Regions from separate parts of the Hydrogenophaga sp. L76 genome, predicted to be linked through region 2. Evidence: riboswitches for the same ligand, from Rfam matches in the RefSeq annotation. Region 2 holds a riboswitch; the other holds the start of a gene.
The links. A riboswitch is a leader RNA that binds a small molecule or an ion and turns the genes downstream of it on or off. The one in region 2 is predicted to bind S-adenosylhomocysteine.
Positions count from the first base shown of each region.

Region 1 (3,666 bases), 700 kb from region 2:
CTTGGCCAGCACCTCGTGGCAGGGCACCATCACGCCCATGTTCACGACCTCGAAGTTGTTGCACTGGAGCACCACGGTGACGATGTTCTTGCCGATGTCGTGCACGTCGCCCTTCACCGTGGCGATCACGATCTTGCCCTTGGTCTTCACGTCCTGCCCGGCGGCGGCCTGGGCCAGCTTTTCGGCTTCGATGTAGGGCAGCAGGTGGGCCACGGCCTGCTTCATCACGCGCGCGCTCTTCACCACCTGGGGCAGGAACATCTTGCCCTGGCCGAACAGGTCGCCCACCACGTTCATGCCGTCCATCAGCGGGCCTTCGATCACGTTGAGAGGACGGCCGCCCTCGGCTTCGATCTGGCGCCACATCTCTTCGGTGTCTTCGCTGATGAACTCGTTCATGCCGCGCACCAGCGCGTGGCTCAGGCGCTCGCGGATCGGCAGCGCGCGCCACTCGTTCTTCTTGCTGTCGTCCTTGGCCGCGCCCTTGGCATTTTCGGCCACTTCAACGAGCCGCTCGCCCGCATCGGGCCGGCGGTTCAAGACCACGTCTTCCACCCGCTCGCGCAGCTCGGGCTCCAGCTCGTCGTACACACCCACCATGCCGGCGTTGACGATGCCCATGTCCATGCCGGCTTTGATGGCGTGGTACAGGAACACGGTGTGGATGGCTTCACGCACCGGGTCGTTGCCGCGGAAGCTGAACGACACGTTGGACACGCCGCCGCTCACCTTGGCGCCCGGCAGGTGCTGCTTGATCCAGCGCGTGGCGTTGATGAAGTCGACCGCGTAGTTGTTGTGCTCTTCGATGCCGGTGGCGATGGCGAAGATGTTGGGGTCGAAGATGATGTCTTCGGGCGGGAAACCCACTTCGTCCACCAGGATGCGGTAAGCGCGCTCGCAGATCTCGATCTTGCGTTCGTAGGTGTCGGCCTGGCCCTTTTCGTCGAAGGCCATCACCACCGCGGCGGCGCCGTAGCGCTTGACCAGACCGGCCTGGCGCTTGAACTCGTCCACACCCTCTTTCATGCTGATCGAGTTGACCACGCCCTTGCCTTGCACGCAGCGCAGGCCGGCCTCGATCACCTCCCACTTCGAGCTGTCCACCATCACCGGCACGCGCGCGATGTCGGGCTCGCCGGCGATCAGGTTCAGGAACTTCACCATCGCGGCCTTGCTGTCGAGCATGGCCTCGTCCATGTTGATGTCGATCACCTGCGCGCCGTTTTCCACCTGCTGGCGCGCCACGGCCAGCGCCTGCTCGTACTCGCCGTTCAGGATCATGCGGGCGAAGGCCTTGGAGCCGGTCACGTTGGTGCGCTCGCCCACGTTGACGAACAGGCTGTCTTCGCCGATGCGCAGCGGCTCCAGGCCGGACAGCAGCATGGGAGGAACGGGTACGGAAGAAATCACGTCGGACATGGGGCTCACCAGAAAGGGTTCTGAAACTGGTGAGCGCCGTTGGGGCCGGTCTGGCCGGCAGGGCGATGAAAGCCCGGACTCTCAAGCCTGACACCGGCCCCGACACAAGCGCGTCGGGGTGGCGCTGCAGCGCTCCTTGAGAGCCGCTGATTTTAGCCGCCAACCGCCTGCGCACGCATCTGGTGCGATGTTTGCTAGTACCCGATGCATGGCCCCTCACCGCAACGACCCCGACAACGCCGGCACCGACTGGCACGCCCAGGAGCTGCTGCTCATGCGCGAGGTCATGAAGCTCGTGGGCCGCAGCCTGGCGCCGGCTTTCGTGTTGCGCGAGATGCTGCACCTCATGAGCGAGCTGCTGGGCCTGAACCGCGGCCGCATGGTGCTGGCCGACGACGCCGTGCCGGGCGCGGAGCGCACAGCCTCGGTCCGCCACGCCTACGGCCTCACCGCCGAGGAAGCGGCGCGCGGCGTGTTCCGCTGGGGCGAGGGCATCACCGGCCGCGTGCTGGCCAGCGGCTTGCCCGCCATCGTGCAGGACGTGGACGCCGAGCCCTTGTTCCTCTTTCGCACCGTGGCGCGCGCCCGGTTGCCGCCGCAGACCGTGGCCTTCATCGCGCTGCCGATCGATGTGAACGGTGCCACCGTCGGCGTGCTCGCCTGCCACCGCATCCGCAGCCGCCAGCGGCACCTGAACGACGACCTGGCGCTGCTGCGCATCCTGGCCACGCTGGCCGGCCAGCTGCTGCAGCTGGAACAGCTGGTGGCCGAAGAGCGGCGCCAGCTGGCCGCACGCAACGAAGCGCTGGAGCACGCGCTCGACGTGGGCAGCGCGCGCTACGGGCTGATCGGCCGCTCGCCCGCGCTGCTGCAGGCGCTGGGCGAGCTGGAGCGCGTGTCGCAGTCGCAGGCCACGGTGCTGCTGCTGGGCGAGTCGGGCACGGGCAAGGAGCTGTTTGCGCGCGCGGTGCACTTGGCCAGCGGCCGGCGCGACCAGCCCTTCATCAAGGTCAACTGCTCGGCGATTCCCGACACGCTGTTCGAATCTGAACTGTTCGGCTACGAGCGCGGCGCCTTCACCGGCGCCAGCACGGCGCGCGCCGGCTGGTTCGAGCAGGCCAACCGCGGCACGATTTTTCTGGACGAGATCGGCGAGCTGCCGCTGGCCATGCAGAGCAAGCTGCTGCGCACCCTGCAGGAAGGCACCCTGGTGCGCCTGGGCGGCACGCGCGAGATCCGCATCGACGTGCGGCTGGTCGCAGCCACCAACCGCGACCTGGCGCGCGAGGTACAGGCCGGCGGCTTTCGGCAGGACCTGTATTACCGCCTCAACGTGATCCCGATTCGCCTGCCCAGCCTGCGCGAGCGGCGCGAAGACGTGCGCGCGCTGGCCCTGCATTTTGTGAGCCGAGCCAACCAGGCGCACCAGCGCAACGTGAACCTCGCGCCCGACGCGCTGGCGCGGCTGGAAGCGCACGACTGGCCCGGCAACATCCGCGAGCTGGGCAACCTGATCGAACGCCTGGTTCTGCTGGCCGACCACACGCTGGTGACGGCGGCTGCGCTGGAGCGCTTCATGCCCACCGCACTGGACCGCGCGCCCCCGGCGCCGGCATCGGCCCCGATCCCGCCGGCCCTTCCCGCTGCTGGTGGTGGTCTGGTGCGCGACTACCAGAGCGCCACGTCTCACGACGCACAGACCCTGCAGGACGCGCTGACCCGCCACCAGGGCAATCAGTCGCGCGCGGCGCAAAGCCTCGGGCTCACGCTGCGGCAGTTCAGTTACCGGCTGCGCAAGGCGGGGTTGCGATGAAGGGTAGGTTTGAAGGGCTGGACTGAAAGCTGGCGCAACGGATGTGTGACAGCATCAGTGCCATTGACCATGACTTGTGAGAAGCCGACATGAAAACAATCGACGAGATGCTGAACCTGGCCTTGCTGACCCCCGATCAGCACCAACAAATCAGCAGCTGGATTGCGCAGGCCGACTCGCCCGACGAGATTCTGAAGATGCCGCCGTTGCTGTGGCGGGCCGTCGAACGGGCCAGCGCGGTCATGGGCATCGACGAAGACCTGATGCGCCCGCCTGCGCTGGATGCTGACGACCTGGTTTGCCGATAGACCAAGCGCCGAACAGGTGGCTTGCCGATGCATCTGCGAGGACGGTCGGGGTGTTCGTTTCGCTGATCGGCCACAAGCGGCCGTTGGTCAAACGGGAAAGTAGTCGTTCAACGTTTGAGTTCTGCC
Region 1 covers NZ_CM172807.1:3,209,329-3,212,994, reverse strand. The annotation lists gene metH (methionine synthase) at 1-1,419, opposite strand, end outside; S-adenosyl-L-homocysteine riboswitch at 1,444-1,563, opposite strand; gene AC23D4_RS15510 (sigma-54-dependent Fis family transcriptional regulator) at 1,628-3,232, shown strand; gene AC23D4_RS15505 (hypothetical protein) at 3,322-3,540, shown strand.
Region 1: another riboswitch for S-adenosylhomocysteine. It lies ahead of metH (methionine synthase); the one in region 2 lies ahead of ahcY (adenosylhomocysteinase).

Region 2 (3,666 bases):
TGAGCGCGAGGCGGGCGCTGCGCGGGTCACCCCAGCGGGGGAGGGCGCCCAAGCGGTCGGCCAGCAGCCCGGCGGGCAGCATCATGAGCGCGCTGCCCAGGCCACTGGCCGAGACCAGCAAGGCCGCCGCCGTCACGCCCAGCCCCAGACTCAGGCCGTACAGCGGCAGGATGGATGTGAGCCCACTTTCGAAGAAACCACCGACGAAACCCACCGTCATGATCAGCGGGTGCGCGCGCAGCGCGTGCCACACGCCTTGCAGGCCCACACGGGCGCTGTGGGCATCCGTGGCGCCCGGCAGCCTCGGGATCAACAGGCTCCACAGCAGGCCGAGGGTCATGCTGGCAAGCACGATCCACAGCGCCACCGGGCTCTGCGCGCCCACGGTGGCGAGCAGCGCGGGTCCGATGACGAAGGTGGTGCCCACCATGGTTTCAAACAGGCCCACCAGGCGCCCGCGCCGCTGCGGTGGCGCGAACTCGGCCACCACCGCCTCGGCCAGCACCCAGCGCAGGCCCGACGCCGCGCCGGCGACGAACTCGAACACAAACCAGGCGGGCAGCCAGCGGGTGAACAGGAACCCGGTCGTGCTGAGCACCGGCACCAGCGCCGCCAGCCACAGCGTGGGGCGCCGCCCCAGCCGCTGCGTGATCGCCGAGGCAAACGGCGTGATGGCGAACACGCCCACCCAGCCCGTGGCCGCCAGCAGGCCCGCCAGCGCGTTGGACACACCGTCGCCCTTGAGGCGCAACAGCAGCAGCGGCATGAGCATGAAGTAGCCCACCAGCTCAAAGAAGGTGGAGCCAAAGATGGCCACCAGGCCGAGGCGGGCCTGCGAGGGGGGTGATGCGGGCAGGGCCAGGCCGCCGTGGCCGGGCGGCAGCGGGTGTCCGCTCATCGGGCAGGCTCCGCCCTTCGGGCTGCGCTGCGAGTCCCTTTCGGAACGGCCGGACGGGGGCTCATGCGGTCCTTCCCTTGCGGCCAGCCAGCAGGGCCTGCACCACCTCGGCAAAGCCGGCACCACGCTCGCTCCGGGTCACATAGCGCGGGCGGTGGTCGAGCCGGTCCCAGAACCGCGCCACGTTGGCCACGCCCACGCTGTGCGGGAAGTGGCCGAACATGACCGCGTCGTTGGTCGAGTCGCCGACGTAGACCCAGTGCTCGGGCTCGGCGTCCAGATTCCGGCCGAGCTGTTCGCGCACCACCCAGCGCGCGCCCGCCAGTTTGTCGTGTTCGCCGATCCAGCCATTGACGTGGATGGAACTCACCGTGGCATGCAGGCCGCCCGCCTGCATCAGGCGCACCACCTGCGCGATGGTCGCACCGTCCAGCTGCGCGAACTCGCTGTGGTCGATGGCGATGTCGGTCTCGCGCCCAGGGCTGTCCTGCGACAGGCGGGTCTGCGGCAGCTCGCTCAGGATGCGCTGCGCCACCGCCTGCAGGCGTTCGAAGTTGGTTTGCCGTGTTGCTGTGTCCTGCAGGTAGGTCTTGTGCAGCGTGCCGCCCGGGTCGCGTGACAGCGCGACAGCGCCGTTTTCCGCCACGATGGCGTTCACCGGCCAGTCCAGCGCAAAGGCTTCGCTCCAGCCTGCGGGCCTGCCGGTGATGGCGAACACCGGCAGGCCCGCTGCGCGCAGGGCTTGCAGGGCGGCCAGCGCGTCCGGCGTGATCGCCCCCCCGGTGGTGAGGGTGTCGTCGATGTCGGTGAGCACACCGTGGATGTGGCTGCGCGCGGCCGCCGGCCAGTCGGAAAGGGTGAGATGAGGCATAAAGGCTGAAGAGTTTCGCAGATGCGCAAAAAGCCCGTCTGCGGTAGAATCATGTGATCCGAGGAGCGTTGCAGCGCACCCCTGACCACCGGTCAGCGCGGGGCGTGAGGCTCGGAAATCCATGCAACGACGCTCATCCACTGAACGTGCGATGGGCTTTTTTTTGCCCCCGCGTCCAGTGGTTATTGCCAACCTCATCTGGAGCGAACCATGAACGCACGCATTCCCAACGCCGTCAACGCCGACTGCGTCATCACCGACATCGGCCTGGCCGACTGGGGCCGCAAGGAAATCCGCATCGCCGAGACCGAGATGCCCGGCCTGATGGCCATCCGCGAAGAGTTCGCACCCAAGCAGGCGCTCAAGGGCGCGCGCATCACCGGCTCGCTGCACATGACCATCCAGACGGCCGTGCTGATCGAGACCCTGCAAGCGCTGGGCGCCGAAGTGCGCTGGGCGTCGTGCAACATCTTCTCCACGCAGGACCACGCCGCCGCCGCGATCGCCGCCGCCGGCACGCCGGTGTTCGCCGTCAAGGGCGAGACCCTGACCGACTACTGGGACTACACCCACCGCATCTTCGACTTCGGCCCCAAGGGCAGCGAAGGCGAAGGCCCGAACATGATCCTGGACGACGGCGGCGACGCCACGCTGCTGATGCACCTGGGCAAGCAGGCCGAGAAGGACCAGAGCGTGCTGGCCAACCCCGGCAGCGAAGAAGAGCGCATCCTGTTCGCCGCCATCAAGGCCAAGCTGGCCGAAGACAGCACCTGGTACAGCCGCAAGAGCGCCCAGATCATCGGTGTGACCGAAGAAACCACCACGGGTGTGCACCGCCTGAAGGAAATGTCGGTCAAGGGCAGTCTGATGTTCCGCGCCATCAACGTGAACGACTCGGTGACCAAGAGCAAGTTCGACAACCTCTATGGCTGCCGCGAGAGCCTGGTGGACGGCATCAAGCGCGCCACCGACGTGATGATCGCCGGCAAGGTCGCCTGCGTGGCCGGTTACGGCGACGTGGGCAAGGGCTCGGCACAGGCCCTGCGCGCCCTGAGCGCCCAGGTGTGGGTGACCGAGATCGACCCCATCAACGCCCTGCAGGCTGCGATGGAAGGCTACAAGGTCGTGACCATGGAGTACGCCGCCGACAAGGCCGACATCTTCGTGACCACCACCGGCAACCGCGACGTGATCACCTTCGACCATATGGCCGCCATGAAGGACCAGGCCATCGTCTGCAACATCGGCCACTTCGACAACGAGATCCAGGTCGCCCAGCTGGAAGAGAAGTGCCAGTGGGAAGAGATCAAGCCCCAGGTGGACCATGTGATCTTCCCGGACGGCAAGAAGATCATCCTGCTGGCCAAGGGCCGCCTGGTGAACCTGGGCTGCGGCACCGGCCACCCGAGCTTCGTGATGTCGTCTTCGTTTGCCAACCAGACGATTGCGCAGATCGAGCTGTTCACGCACAGCGACTTCTACGAAAACGGCAAGGTCTACGTGCTGCCCAAGCACCTGGACGAGAAGGTCGCCCGTCTGCACCTGAAGAAGGTCGGCGCGATGCTGAGCGAGCTGAGCGACGAGCAGGCGGCGTACATCGGTGTGCCGAAGCAAGGTCCGTACAAGCCGGACTCTTACCGCTATTGATCGCCGATGCGCGCTGACCAGTTGCTCGTCGAGCGAGGGTTGGCTGCTTCGCGCTCGCAGGCCCAGCGGCTGATCGCTGCCGGGGTGCGCTGGCGGGTGCCCGGTGGCGACTGGAAGGCCGTGAGCAAAAACGGCGACGAGCTGCGTGAGGCGGTGGAGCTGGAGCTGCTGGACACGGCGGAGTCGCGTTTCGTGTCGCGCGGCGGGCTCAAGCTCGACGGCGCGCTGGCGCACTGCGGGATGGACGTGA
Region 2 covers NZ_CM172807.1:2,506,887-2,510,552, reverse strand. The annotation lists gene AC23D4_RS12025 (MFS transporter) at 1-898, opposite strand, end outside; gene AC23D4_RS12020 (HAD-IIB family hydrolase) at 960-1,769, opposite strand; S-adenosyl-L-homocysteine riboswitch at 1,824-1,911, shown strand; gene ahcY (adenosylhomocysteinase) at 1,980-3,416, shown strand; gene AC23D4_RS12010 (TlyA family RNA methyltransferase) at 3,423-3,666, shown strand, end outside.